2 regions of the Streptosporangium sp. NBC_01755 genome follow, and region 2 is predicted to be linked to the other one. Evidence: predicted binding sites of a transcription regulator. Region 2 holds the regulator's gene; the other holds the start of a gene.
The links. The regulator HrcA, encoded in region 2, represses chaperone genes, less so after heat shock. The targets are predictions, from matches to a motif close to TTGGCACTCTCNNNNNGAGAGTGCCAA.

Region 1 (7,248 bases), 2.7 Mb from region 2:
AAGGCGACGACGCTGATCCTGGTGACCAACACGGTCTCGGCGCACCAGTGGAAGCAGGAGCTGCTCAAGCGGACCTCGCTGACCGAGGACGAGATCGGCGAGTACACCGGCACGAAGAAGGAGATCCGGCCCGTCACCATCGCCACGTACCAGGTGATGACGACCCGCAGGCAGGGTGTCTACCGGCACCTGGAGCTGTTCGACGCCCGCGACTGGGGCCTGGTCGTCTACGACGAGGTGCACCTGCTGCCCGCGCCGATCTTCCGGATGACCGCCGACCTGCAGGCCAGGCGGCGGGTGGGCCTGACCGCGACGCTCGTGCGCGAGGACGGCCGCGAAGGCGACGTGTTCTCCCTGATCGGCCCCAAACGGTACGACGCGCCGTGGAGGGAGATGGAGAACCAGGGCTGGATCGCCCCGGCCGACTGCGTCGAGGTGCGGGTGACCCTGACCGACGGCGAGCGGCTGGCCTACGCGATGGCCGAGTCCGAGGAGCGCTACCGGTTCTGCGCGACCACACCGTCCAAGACGCGGGTGACCGAGGCGCTGGTCCGGCAGCACCCGGGCGAGCAGGTGCTGGTCATCGGGCAGTACATCGACCAGCTCGACGAGCTGGGCGAGCACCTGAACGCGCCGGTGATCAAGGGGGAGACGAGGATCAAGGAGCGGGAGCGGCTCTTCCAGGCGTTCCGCGACAGGGAGATCCAGGTCCTGGTCGTCTCCAAGGTCGCCAATTTCTCGATCGACCTGCCGGAGGCGGCGGTGGCCATCCAGGTCTCGGGCACCTTCGGGTCGCGGCAGGAGGAGGCGCAGCGGCTCGGCCGGGTGCTCCGGCCGAAGGCCGACGGAGGCGGGGCCCGGTTCTACTCGGTGGTCAGCCGGGACACGGTCGATCAGGATTTCGCCGCCCACCGGCAGCGGTTCCTGGCCGAGCAGGGGTACGCATATCAGATCATCGACGCAGACGACGTGCTCGCCGGAGAATAGCCTCACATGGCGAACACGTCGTCAATTGGTGTCAGGTCCACGAAATCCCGCGGGCCTTCGACAAACAAACCACCCCCTCGCTAGGCCTTGCGGCCACTGGCGACATACCCCCATGATCTTCGGGAGTCACCATGTTCGCCTGGCTTTTTCGCCATTTCACAGGAGAATGACGGAGGGTGTTAGGGTGATTACCGAACGATCGGCCCGCCGGCAAAGAAAACGCTTTCCGCGATCACCCATGTGATCACCGCGGTGGTCATCAGAGCGGTAAAACGATTTTCGTCGCCGCGAATCCGGAGTACCAGCCAGGCACCCGCCGTACAGCAGGCCGCGATCACCGCGAACAGGGCCGATGCCCTGGCCACCCCATCCAGCCGGGCCGCGCATCCCGGGTCCGAGCAGAATGCCTCCGGCCCCCAGCCCGCGAACACCGAAAACCCCCAGAGCACGGCCAGTAGAAGATTGGCGACCGTCGGTATGACCGGGGAGATCCGCACGACCGTCGGGATACCCGCGACCGCCGCGCGTCAGTCCGGTGTTAATCCTTTTGAGACACACGAGGGGCGCCGCTAAGCTGGTCCATTCGCTGCCCGACGACCACCACCTCCGTTTATCGAATGGGAGGCGCTTCAGCGTGCCCACACATCAATTGGCCCCTGACATAGCCGACGATCCCCCCCGGATCCTCGCCGCCGAGCGTGAGCACCTGGCCACCTCCAGAACGGCGCTGCGCGCGATGCGCGAGCACGCCCGGTCCCTCTCCTCCGACGCCGCCGGAGACTGGGTCTCCCAGCAGATCCTGCAGGCGCTGCTGGATCAGCGGGTCGCGGCGCTCGCCGACCACTCGGGCACGCCCCTGTTCTTCGGCCGTCTCGACCGCCAGGCGGGCGACGATCTTCCCGGCACGGTCTACGTCGGGCGCAGGCACGTCCACGACGACCGCAGCCGCCCCCTGGTGATCGACTGGCGCGCCCCTGTCTCACGGGCCTTCTACCAGGCCAGCCCGTCCGATCCGATGCGTGTCGTGCTGCGCCGCCGGTTCGGCTACCAGCGCGGCGATCTGACCGCCTACGAGGACGAGCGCCTCGACCAGGGCGGCACCGCCCTGGCCCAGAGCAGGATCCTCACCGAGGAGATCGAGCGCCCCCGCTCGGGACCGATGCGCGACATCGTCGCGACGATCCAGCCCGACCAGGACGAGATCGTCCGCTCCGAACTGGGCCGGACGGTGTGCGTCCAAGGCGCCCCCGGCACCGGGAAGACCGCCGTCGGCCTGCACCGGGCCGCCTACCTGCTCTTCACGCACCGCGAGCGGCTCGCCAGGTCGGGCGTGATGATCGTCGGCCCGAACCGGGCGTTCCTCTCCTACATCTCCTCGGTCCTCCCCGCACTGGGCGAGGTCAAGGTCGACCAGACCACGGTCGCCGGGCTCCTCGGCGACCACTCCGCGCCCGAGGACCCCGCGGTCGGCGCGCTCAAGGGCGACGCGCGGATCGTCGGCGTACTGCGGCGTGCCCTGTGGGCGCATGTCGTCAAGCCCACCGAGGGCGTGCTGTTCACCAAGGGGATCAACCGCTACCGGGTGGCGGACCACGAGGTTCGCGAGATCGTCGCCTCGCTCCGCGGCACCACCCGCTACGGTCCGGGGCGCGCGACGCTCGCCCAGCGTCTCGCCCACCTGGTGCTCGTCCGAATGGAGCAGCGCGGCGAGTCTCCCGACGACCGGGTGCAGGACGCGGTCGCCAGGTCCAAGCCGGTCCGGCAGCTCGTGGACGCGGTCTGGCCCAAGCTGACCCCGCAGCAGGTGCTCCACCGGCTGTTCAGCGACCCCGACTTCCTCGCCGCCGCCGCCAAGGACGACCTCACGGCCGCCGAGCGGTCTCTGCTGCTCTGGCCCAAGCCTGCCAAATCCTTCCGCTCGGCGAAGTGGTCGGCGGCCGACGGCGCGCTGATGGACGAGCTGGGCGACATGATCGAGCGGACCGTCCCGCTTGGCCACCTGGTCGTGGACGAGGCCCAGGACCTGTCGGCGATGCAGCTGCGGGCCCTCGGGCGGCGCTGCCGCACCGGCTCCGCCACGGTCTTGGGCGACCTCGCCCAGGGCACCACTCCCTGGTCCGCCCGGTCCTGGACGGACGTCCTGCGACATCTGGGCTTCGAGGACGGCGCCGTCACCGAGCTGACCCTCGGCTTCCGGGTGCCCCGCGAGGTCCTCGACTACGCGGCCAGGCTGCTGCCCTCCATCGCCCCGGATCTGGCCGCCCCCCGTTCACTGCGCCCCGGCGCGGGCTCCCTGTCGGTGCGGCCGACGCCCGACCTGGCCGCGTCGCTGGCCCATGCCGCGCGGGAGGCGCTCGCCCGCGAGGGGTCGATCGGCGTCATCGTCCCGGACGCCTCGGTGGGTGCCGCGTCCGAGGCCCTGTCCCACCTGGATCATCGGGTGCTGAGCCCCGACACGGTCGAGGACCACCGTCTCCTGGTCATCCCGGCGACTTTGGCCAAGGGCCTGGAGTACGACCACGTGATCGTGGCCGAGCCCGCCGACATCGTCGACGCCGAACCCCGCGGCCTGGCCCGCCTGTATGTGGTCCTGACCCGGGCCGTCACCTCACTGACCGTCCTGCACGCCCGGGAGCTTCCCGCCCAGCTCGCTGGATGACCGTCTGATCGGCGAAAGCCCGCGACTCCGCGCGGCGGCTGCCTGATCGAATGCCGCAGCTCACGGTCTCTCCGGCGACGGCCGTCAGAACACCCCCTGCGGGGACATGCGACGACAAGCGACGGACGACGTCTCGGGAAAACACATAAAAGAGGCGACCCCGAGAGCTCGGGGTCGCCTCTTTTATGTGAAAGCGGTTGGACTTAGAAGTCCATGTCGCCGCCGCCGGGCATGGCGGGGGCGGCTCCGGCCTTCTCGGGCTTCTCGGCGATGACGGCCTCGGTGGTGAGGAACAGCGCCGCGATGGACGCCGCGTTCTGCAGGGCGGAACGCGTCACCTTGGCCGGGTCGATGATGCCCGTCTCGAACAGGTTGACGTACTCGCCGGTGGCGGCGTTGAGGCCCTCACCCGGGGGAAGGTTACGCACCTTCTCCACGACGACGCCGCCCTCAAGGCCGGCGTTGACGGCGATCTGCTTCAGCGGCTCCTCAAGGGCCTTCCTGACGATCGCGGCGCCGGTGGCCTCGTCACCGAAGAGCTCCAGCTTGTCGAACGCCTTGGCGCCGGCCTGCAGCAGAGCCACGCCACCGCCGGGAACGATGCCCTCCTCGACGGCCGCCTTCGCGTTGCGAACGGCGTCCTCGATGCGGTGCTTGCGCTCCTTGAGCTCGACCTCGGTCGCCGCGCCGGCCTTGATGACGGCCACGCCGCCGGCCAGCTTGGCGAGACGCTCCTGGAGCTTCTCGCGGTCGTAGTCGGAGTCGGTGTTGTCGATCTCGGCGCGGATCTGGTTGACCCGGCCGGCGATCTGCTCGGCGTCGCCGGCACCGTCGACGATGGTGGTCTCGTCCTTGGTGACGATGACCTGACGGGCACGGCCGAGCTGGTCCAGGGTGGTGGACTCCAGCTTGAGGCCGAGGTCCTCGCTGATGACCTGGGCACCGGTGAGGATGCCGATGTCGCCCAGCATGGCCTTGCGACGGTCACCGAAGCCGGGCGCCTTGACGGCGACCGAGCGGAACAGACCGCGGATCTTGTTGACGACCAGGGTGGCCAGGGCCTCGCCCTCGACATCCTCGGCGATGATCAGCAGCGGCTTGCCGGCCTGCACGACCTTGTCGAGAACCGGGAGCAGGTCCTTGTTGGCGGACACCTTGGAGTTGACGACCAGGATGTACGGGTCGTCAAGGACGGCCTCCATACGCTCCGGGTCGGTCACGAAGTACATCGAGGTGAGGCCCTTGTCGAAGCGCATACCCTCGGTGAGCTCAAGCTCAAGGCCGAAGGTGTTGCTCTCCTCGACGGTGATGACGCCTTCCTTGCCGACCTTGTCCATCGCCTCGGCGATCATCTCGCCGATCTGCGGGTCGCCCGCGGAGATGGATGCGGTGGAGGCGATCTGCGCCTTCGTCTCCACGTCCTTGGCCAGCTTGGACAGCTCCTCCGACACGCGCTCGACGGCGGCCTCGATGCCCTTCTTCAGGGACATCGGGTTGGCGCCGGCGGCGACGTTGCGGAGACCCTCGCGTACGAGAGCCTGAGCGAGCACGGTGGCGGTGGTGGTGCCGTCACCCGCGACGTCATCGGTCTTCTTGGCGACCTCCTTGACGAGCTCGGCCCCGATCTTCTCCCACGGGTCTTCGAGCTCGATCTCCTTCGCAATGGAGACACCATCGTTGGTGATGGTGGGGGCGCCCCACTTCTTCTCCAGAACGACATTTCGGCCCTTGGGGCCGAGGGTCACCTTGACGGCGTCCGCGAGCTGGTTCATGCCACGCTCGAGACCGCGCCTGGCGTCCTCGTTAAACGCGATCATCTTGGCTGCCATACGGCTAGACCTCCCAGAGACAGGGTGGCTTGCACCGGACCGAGCCGACGCCCGCGACGGCATGTGGGCCCACGACTCCGTTCGGTGGGCCCCATCGCCTCGATCCAGGGTTGGCACTCTCTATGTGCGAGTGCCAACAATGTGTTTAGCACTCTACCCTGTCGAGTGCAAGCCACGATCCCTTGACCTGCGCCGCGCCCGAAGCGGACATCCGCTCCGGGCCACGTCAGCGCATGCTCCGCGTCATGTCGGTGTGCGTTCCGCGCAAAGCGAAGGCCCGGCCCGCCGATCGGGGAGGCGAGCCGGACCTAGGGGGTGAGGATCCAGCGGACCGCACTGTCGCGGGATCCACCGGCTCCTCCCGGCGAGTTCACGGGACGGCCGCGTCAGACCGCCCGGACGGACTCCGCCTGGGGGCCCTTCTGCCCTTGGGTGATCTCGAACTCGACCCGCTGGCCCTGCTCGAGTGCACGGTAGCCATCCATCATGATCGCGGAGTAATGGACGAACACATCCTTACCACCGTCTACCGCGATGAAGCCGTAGCCCTTGTCCGCGTTGAACCATTTGACGGTGCCCTGCGCCACTTGCGACTCCTCTTACTGGACTTAAGGACGACGCCCATTCCTCTCGCGAAGTCCTCAATCTCCGGGGCGGACTTCGCCACATCGATCGCCCTCGACCATACCTGTGGGAACCGGTAGGGCAACAGAGTCAAGCACCAAACTAGTTCTTTACAAGAGCATTTAGCGCGAGAACATAGTTTGACTATCACTATTAGTTAGTTAAAGATTACATTATCTTTCCCCCTGGCGAATACCGGCCCGCGCCACAAAGCACGACACCCGCACGCGGCCGGAGCCGGGCGGGTGTCGTGGAGAGGCGTCGCGGGCGCCCCGGGAGGGAAGCCGGGTGCGACCGGGGCGAGTCGGGCAGCGGGCTCAGCCCCCGGCGACCGCCGGGATGATGGAGACCTGGACACCGGAGGGCGTTGCCGTGTCGAGGTTGTCGACGAAACGGACGTCCTCATCTCCCACATAGACGTTGACAAAACGGCGGATCTTACCCGTTTCATCAAAAATTCGGGCGCCGATCCCCGGGAAGTCCGCGTCAAGCTTCTGAAGGACGTCGCGCAGGGTCTCACCTTCTCCGCTCACCTCGGCAGCACCGCCAGTGTAAGTCCGGAGAATCGTCGGAATCCGCACAGAAACGCTCATAATTCAGTACCTTTCACGATTTCTAGGCGATTGCCGCACGAAATGCGTCAAGAGAGGGGCGAATCACAGCGGTGGGGCGCGCCTCGGCGGCCACCGCGTCGAGGGTCTTGAGACCGTCTCCGGTGTTGAGAACCACGGTCTCCGCTTCCGGGTCGAGCCTTCCCTCCGCGACCAGCTTGCGGAGCACCCCGACGGTGACGCCTCCGGCGGTCTCGGCGAAGATGCCCTCGGTCCTGGCCAGCAGCCGGATCGCGTCGACGATCTCGGGGTCGGTGACGTCCTCGACCGCGCCGCCGGTGCGGCGGGCGATATCCAGCACGTACGGGCCGTCGGCAGGGTTGCCGATCGCCAACGACTTGGCGATCGTGTCCGGCTTCACCGGGCGGATCACGTCGTGGCCCGCCTTGTAGGCGGCGGAGACCGGGGAGCACCCCTCGGCCTGGGCCGCGAAGATCTTGTACGGCCTGTCCTCGACGAGGCCGAGCTCGATCAGCTCCTTGAAACCCTTATCGATCTTCGTGAGCTGTGAGCCCGATGCGACCGGCACGACGATCTG
Region 2 (7,248 bases):
TCCACGAGCGCGGCGTCGTGCACGCCCTCCACGTAGATCCGGCTCTCCCCGGCCACCTGGGCCCGCAGGCCCTCCACCGCGATGGAGCCCGACGCGCTCCGCCGGGGGCCGCGCGGCGCGGTGGCCGGTCGCACGAGCGTCACCGTCTTGCCCTCCAGGAGGAACGCGGCCGGCTCCAGGGGGAAGATCCGCCGGCGGCCGAAGCGGTCCTCCAGGGTGACGGCCTCCTTGTCGCAGGCCACCACGGCACCGCAGAAGCCGCCGTCGGCGTCCTCGACGACCAGGTCGAGCTCGGCGGGCACCTGGGTAATCCTCCCCCTGCGGGGGCGCCGCCAGTCTCCCGCCAGAACATCACGCTCGTACATCACCGACCGCCCACCATCTCTCGCCAGGGATCACCTGGGACGCTAGCAAACGCGGGCGTCACCTGCCGTAGGGTCCCGGCTGCCCCCACTGCCCCGCCGACGCGGCGGCCCGGCGCTTGCGGGCGTTGCTCCGCTTCACCAGTACGACGATCGTCACGATGATGGCCAGCAGGATCCCGGCGGAGGGCACTGCGAACAGGGCGACCGTCCCGCCGACCAGTGATTCGGCGGCGAGTTCGCGGCCCACGCCGAACGTGGTGCCCTCCGCGGGGTCGGCGGTACAGGTGACCTGGTAGTCGCCTGCCTGGTCCACGCCGATCTGCAGGCCCATCTCCCAGACGACGCCGTTGGAGCCCGATACGGTCTGCTGGATGGTCGGCTTCTGCAGGCGGGGCGTGCCGGTGCCACCCGTCAGCGTGCACTCGAAGTTGGTGGGTCCGCTGGTGGAGACGTAGATGGCCGGCTTGTCCGCCGGGTTGAGCGTGACCGTCGCGTTTTCGCCGGGGGCGAACGTCTTCGTCGGTGCCGCGCTGTTGACCGCACCCAGCACGCCACCGGCGAAGCCGCCGATGCCGACGATGATGCTGAGCAGGGCGAGCAGCCACACGCCGACGATCCACCCGATACCGGGTTTGATCTTCCCGGTGGGCGGCGGTCCCTGCGGGGCGCCGTAGCCGGGAGGTGCGTAACCGTAGGAGGGGCCGCCCTGGTGGGACTGCTGGCCATACGGCTGCTGGGGGGAGCCGTAACCGGGGCCGCGGGGGGCGTCGCCCGGAAAAGAACCAAAATCGTTGGACATGTACGAATTGTGCAGGGGGCCGCTTGAAGCGCGATAGCAGTTGACTTGCCAAAGGCTTGGCATCATCATCCGCAGCTCTTGCTTATCGCGCCTTCCGCACGGGGGCCGTACACTTGGCACTCGGGAACACAGAGTGCCAGGCCTCGTGTTTCCCATTTGAACGCAGGCAGGGAGGTGACCACGTTGGTCGACGACCGGAAGCTCGCCGTGCTTCGCGCCATCGTCGAGGACTACGTGTCCACCAACGAGCCGGTGGGCTCCAAGGCCCTCGCGGATCGGCACAGTCTGGGGGTGTCCCCGGCGACGATCCGCAACGACATGGCGGTGCTGGAGGAGCAGGGCTACATCGCCCAGCCTCACACCAGCGCCGGCCGGGTGCCCACGGACAAGGGCTACCGGCTCTTCGTCGACCGGCTCTCGCAGGTGAAACCCCTCTCGAGCGCGGAACGTAAGGCCATCGAGAGCTTTCTCGCGGGTGCGGTGGACATCGACGACGTCGTCATGCGGACGGTGCGGCTGCTTGCCCAGCTCACCCGTCAGGTCGCCGTGGTGCAGTACCCGACGCTGACCAATTCGACGGTCCGGCACGTCGAGCTGGTGCCGCTGAACGAGCGCCGGCTGATGTTCGTGCTCATCACCAACACCGGCCGGGTCGAGCAGCGCGTCGTCGAGCTGCCCGACGTCGCGGACGAGCAGCGTGTGGCCCATCTGCGAGCGGTGCTCAACACCTCCCTCGACGGGTGCGGGCTCACCAGCGTCCCCGACAAGGTCGCCGACCTGCCTGAGCGGCTGCCCGCAGAGGACCGGCCGCTCGCGGCCACGATCCTGTCGGTGCTGCTGGAGTCCCTGGTGGACAGGCACGATGAAAAGATTGTTTTTGCCGGGGCCGCCAACCTTGCGGGAGCCGACTTCACCGTCGGGCTCCGCGATGTGCTGGAGGCTCTGGAAGAGCAGGTCGTGCTCATGCGACTGCTCGGTGAGACCTCCGACCTGTCGGCGCTGACCGTGCGGATCGGCTCGGAGAACCCCTACACCGGACTCCAGGGCACGTCTATCGTCGCCGCCGGATACGGTTCTGGGGACAAGCAACTGGCCCGGCTCGGTGTGCTGGGCCCGACGCGTATGGACTACCCGGTCACGATGGGCGCGGTGCGCGCGGTGGCACGCTACGTCAGCCAGATCCTGGCTGCATCATAAGAGGTCAACGAAAAGTGGCTAAGAGCGACTACTACGGCACCCTCGGGGTGCGCCGTGACGCCAGTGCGGAAGAGATCAAGAAGGCGTACCGACGCCTGGCGCGCGAACTGCATCCCGACGTCAACCCCGACCCTGAGACTCAGGAGCGCTTCAAGGAGATCACTCAGGCCTACGAGGTCCTGTCCGACTCCAGCAAGCGGCAGATGTACGACATGGGTGCCGACCCGTTCGCCTCGGGTGGTGCGGGGGCCGGTGGCTTCGGCGCGGGCTTCCCGTTCAGCGACATCATGGACGCCTTCTTCGGCGCGGCCGGCGGCGGTGGCCGCGGCCCCCGCTCGCGCGCCCGTCGCGGGCGCAACGCCACAATCCGGGTCGAGCTCGACCTGCGGGAGTCGGGCTTCGGCACGACCCGCGAGCTGGTCGTCGACACCGCGGTGGTCTGCGAGGTCTGCACGGGCTCCGGCGCCGCCGCCGGCACCCACCCCGACACCTGTGACATGTGTCATGGCCGGGGCGAGGTCTCCCAGGTCACCCGCTCCTTCCTCGGTCAGGTGATGACCTCCCGGCCCTGTCCCCAGTGCGGTGGCTTCGGGTCGATCATCCGCCACCCCTGCCAGGAGTGCTCCGGCGACGGCCGGGTCCGCACCCGGCGGACCATCAAGGTCCGCATCCCGGCCGGGGTGGAGGACGGCACCCACATCCAGCTCGCCGGCGAGGGCGAGATCGGCCCGGGTGGCGGCCCGCCCGGCGACCTGTTCCTGGAGATCGTCGAGCGCCCTCACGAGATCTTCGAGCGGCGCGGCGACGACCTGCACTGCACGGTGCAGATCCCGATGACCGCGGCGGCGCTCGGCACCATCCTGACCATGGAGACGCTCGATGGCGCCGAGGATCTGGACATCCGTCCCGGCACGCAGTCGGGGCAGACGATCCCGCTCTACGGCCGCGGCGTGCAGCGCCTGAACGAGACCGGCCGCGGCGACCTGCTGATCCATGTGAACGTGGAGACCCCCTCCCGTCTCGACACGGTCCAGGAGGACCTCCTGAAGGAGCTCGCCAGGCTTCGCGGCGAGGAGCGCCCGCCCGGCAAGTTCGCCCCCGGGCAGCAGAGTTTCTTCTCCCGGCTGCGGGATGCCTTCAATGGCCGCTGACCCGGAGCGCCCCGGGTCGCGTGGGCGTGGCGCGGTCCGTTCCTGGCCGCGCCGCGGCAACGCGGCCCGTTCCCGGTCGTGTCGCCACGATACGGCCCGCCCCGACGGCCCATGACCGTTCCGGTCTTCCTGGCCGAACCCGCCGACCTGGTCAGGCCGGAGTTCGTCTTCGGCGGCCCCGAGGGGCGTCACGCGGCGGCCGTACGGCGGCTGCGGGCCGGGGAGCGGCTTGACCTGACAGACGGGGCGGGTTCCGTCGCCGAGTGCGTGGTGATCGAGGCGGGCAGGGATTCGCTCCGGGTCCAGGTACTGCGCCGTCACGAGGTGCCCATGCCGTCCCCTCGCCTGGTCGTGGTCCAGGGACTGCCCAAGGGCGACCGGGGCGAGCTGGCCGTGGAGATGATGACCGAGGCGGGGGTGGACGTGATCGTCCCCTGGGCCGCGGCCAGGTGTGTCACCCAGTGGAAGGGCGAGCGCGCGGCCAAGGCGCTGGCCCGCTGGCGCTCCACGGCGCGTGAGGCGGGCAAGCAGTCACGCCGCTTCCGCCTGCCCGAGGTGACGGAGCTCGTCTCCACCGCCGGGGTCGCCGCCCTGCTGTCGGCGGCGGCGCTCGGCGTCGTGCTGCACGAGGAGGCCGCCTCCCCGCTGTCCGGCCTTCCGCTCCCCGCGGGCGGCGACATCGTCGTGGTGGTCGGCCCGGAGGGCGGGGTGTCGCAGGAGGAGATCGCCGTCTTCCGCGAGGTCAAGGCGGTGCCGGCGCTGCTCGGGCCGACGGTGCTGCGTACCTCGACGGCCGGTGTCGTCGCGGCGGCGGTGCTCCAGACGCGCAGCGGCCGCTGGTGATCCCCGGACGGCGCCCCTTGGCCCTGTCCCTTGGGGTCCCTTGGGGTCCCTTGGGTCTTCTGTCTGCCGCGGCCGGTCGGACGGCGCCCCGCCGCGTTGCCGCCGGCCACCACGGTAGGCCGAGGCCCCCATCTGCGCGCCGAGAGGCCACCCTGCAGATCCTCGCCACGGCAGGATCCGCCGGACGGTGCCCTAGCTGCTGACCGGGATCGGCGCGGGGACGTTCGCCTCCGTCGGCATCGGGGGCGACACGTCGTCCGACGTGTCGCACTCATCGGCCGAGCACGGGCTCTCCGAGGGAGCCGGGGGCCGCGTCCTCGTCGGTGCGGGTGTCGCCTCGGCCTCCTCACACTGCTTGGAGATCCCGTTGGGGTCGACGGGTGGATCGTCGAGAGGCGTGGGGCAGGTGGGCGTCGGCGTCGGACTGGGAGTCGGTGGCGCCGAGGTCGCCTTGGAGGTCGGCTTCGTGCTGGGCGTCGTACTCCTGGACGGTGTGGGCGTCGGCGGGAGCGTGGTGCCGCCTGCCTCCGGCCTGCCGATGGTGGGGAGCTGGGCGGGGCCGGACGACGGCTGGGGCGGAGCCGGGGGTCTTGAGGTGGCGGATCCGTCCGGAGGAGGCGTCGACTCGGTGAAGTTGACCGTGCCGGTGCTCACCTGGGGGATCACCTGTTCTCGGAACTGGGGAACCACCATGACGACGGTCGCCGCGACGAGGAGCGCGCCGGCGACGGAGGCTCCGGTCCGCCACCACGTCAGCCAGCGAAACCCGCGTCGCTCGATGCGGGCGCGAATTATCTCCAGCCCGTCAGGGGAGGGAACGACCGAGTTCGCCTCCGCGCTGAGCGCACGGCGGAGCAGCTCGCCGTACTCATCCGGGGAGTCGGTCATGACAGTTGCTCCAGTGAGGTTCGTAGGGCGGCCATGCCGCGAGCCGTGTGGCTCTTGACCGCGCCTTTGCTGATGCCCATCGCGTGGGCGATCTGCGCCTCGGACAGGTCTCCGTAGTAGCGCAGGACCAGGGCCTCCCGCTGGCGCGCGGGCAGCCCGCGGAGCGCCTCGATGACGGCGGAGCGCTCGAACTCGCCGATCGCCCCGTTCTCCGCGCTCGGCGCGTCGGGCATGCCCTTGGGCGCGTACTTCTCGACGACCGCCCGGTGCCGAAGCACCGAACGTGATCGGTTCACGACCGACTGCCGCAGGTAGGCCAGTGCCTTGTCGGTGTCGCGCAGGCGACGCCAGGCGCCATGGATGGCGACGAACGCGTCCTGCACGACCTCCTCCGCGGTTGCCATATCGCGGACGAGCAGTACGGCGAGACGGACAAGAGACCGATAGTGCGCGCTGTAGAGCGCGGTAACGGCCATGTCGGCATCCCACCCGACGGGCACCGCCCCGAGCGATCTGTCTGCCACGAGGGTCTCGGTGATCACATCAGTGGGACGCTCGGCCTTCCCAGAGGGTTTACGCTCTTCCGGTTCATTAAGGGGCATGACCCAGTCGTGTCCTCGCCAGGCGGCCATATGGTGCTATGCGCAAAGGCTGTCTTGGTTGAAGTTTTGCACACCCACCATATCTGGGTGGATCTTTGTTTGCCGACGGGAACCATCACCGATTCACAACGTCCTCAAGCGGTAAGGTGCCCGCATGGTGAGCGAAGCCGACTGCCTGTTCTGCAAGATCGTGGCCAGCGAGATTCCCGCGGAGATCGTCTATGAGACCGATCGCACGCTGGCCTTCCGTGACGTCAACCCCCAGGCGCCGACCCACGTGCTGGTGGTCACCAGGGAGCACCACCGGGACGCCGCGGCACTGGCGGCCGCCGACCAGGGACTGGCCGACGAGGTGCTCAAGACCGCGCACGCGGTCGCCAGGCAGGAGGGAGTCGCGGAATCGGGCTACCGGCTGGTGTTCAACACCGGACCCGAGGCCGGTCAGACCGTCTTCCACGTGCACGGACACGTGATCGGGGGGCGCGGTCTGAAGTGGCCGCCCGGCTGAAAACCGGTAGGCGCGATCCCGTCGATCACGGATACGATGGCGTTGAAGTTCCGCGCCTATATCTGGAGGCGAACAGGCCGTAAGGCCAGCTCATGTCCGAGACAAACGATTCCAGCAGAATGTCGCCGAGGTCCAGGGGTGCCAGCCGGACTCAGGCGAAGGTGGTGATTCCGGACGATCAGTCGATGGTCAGCCTGCTGGGCTCGCGCGATGAGCTGTTGCGTGTCATCGAGGGCGCCTTCCGCGCCGACATCCACGTCCGGGGCAACGAGATCACCGTCACCGGCAGCCCGGAGGAGAGCAGCACCGTGGTGCGGCTCTTCGAGGAGATGTCCGAACTCGTCCGCGGAGGCGCGCAGCTCACGGCCGACGCGGTCGAGCGCAGCATCGCCATGTTGCGGATGACCTCCGACCGTCCCGCCGAGGTGCTCTCCCTGGACATCATCTCCTCGCGGGGCCGGACCATCCGCCCGAAGACCGTGAACCAGAAGCGTTACGTCGACGCGATCGACAAGTTCACCGTCGTCTTCGGCATCGGCCCGGCCGGCACGGGCAAGACCTATCTCGCCATGGCGAAGGCCGTGAAGGCCCTCCAGGAGAAGAAGGTCAACCGGATCATCCTCACCCGCCCCGCGGTTGAGGCGGGCGAGCGGCTGGGCTTCCTGCCGGGAACGCTCTACGAGAAGATCGACCCTTACCTGCGCCCACTCTACGACGCGCTGCACGACATGCTCGATCCCGAGTCGATCCCCCGGCTGATGGCCGCGGGCACGATCGAGGTGGCACCCCTCGCCTACATGCGGGGCCGCACGCTCAACGACGCCTACATCATCCTGGACGAGGCGCAGAACACCTCGCCGGAGCAGATGAAGATGTTCCTGACGCGGCTGGGGTT

Region 1: a site for HrcA is predicted at 5,586-5,612, ahead of groL (chaperonin GroEL). Genes of this name have one in related genera too.

What each region holds. Positions count from the first base shown of each region.
Region 1 is NZ_CP109131.1:2,906,572-2,913,819, forward strand. Features, by position in the region: gene OG884_RS13340 (DNA repair helicase XPB) at 1-987, shown strand, start outside; gene OG884_RS13345 (hypothetical protein) at 1,176-1,484, opposite strand; gene OG884_RS13350 (HelD family protein) at 1,622-3,646, shown strand; gene groL (chaperonin GroEL) at 3,850-5,475, opposite strand; gene OG884_RS13360 (cold-shock protein) at 5,862-6,062, opposite strand; gene OG884_RS13365 (MoaD/ThiS family protein) at 6,417-6,692, opposite strand; gene thrC (threonine synthase) at 6,715-7,248, opposite strand, start outside.
Region 2 is NZ_CP109131.1:5,630,104-5,637,351, forward strand. Features, by position in the region: gene OG884_RS26880 (DUF3097 domain-containing protein) at 1-365, opposite strand, end outside; gene OG884_RS26885 (hypothetical protein) at 424-1,164, opposite strand; gene hrcA (heat-inducible transcriptional repressor HrcA) at 1,348-2,361, shown strand; gene dnaJ (molecular chaperone DnaJ) at 2,376-3,512, shown strand; gene OG884_RS26900 (16S rRNA (uracil(1498)-N(3))-methyltransferase) at 3,624-4,355, shown strand; gene OG884_RS26905 (hypothetical protein) at 4,548-5,243, opposite strand; gene OG884_RS26910 (SigE family RNA polymerase sigma factor) at 5,240-5,719, opposite strand; gene OG884_RS26915 (histidine triad nucleotide-binding protein) at 6,003-6,353, shown strand; gene OG884_RS26920 (PhoH family protein) at 6,446-7,248, shown strand, end outside.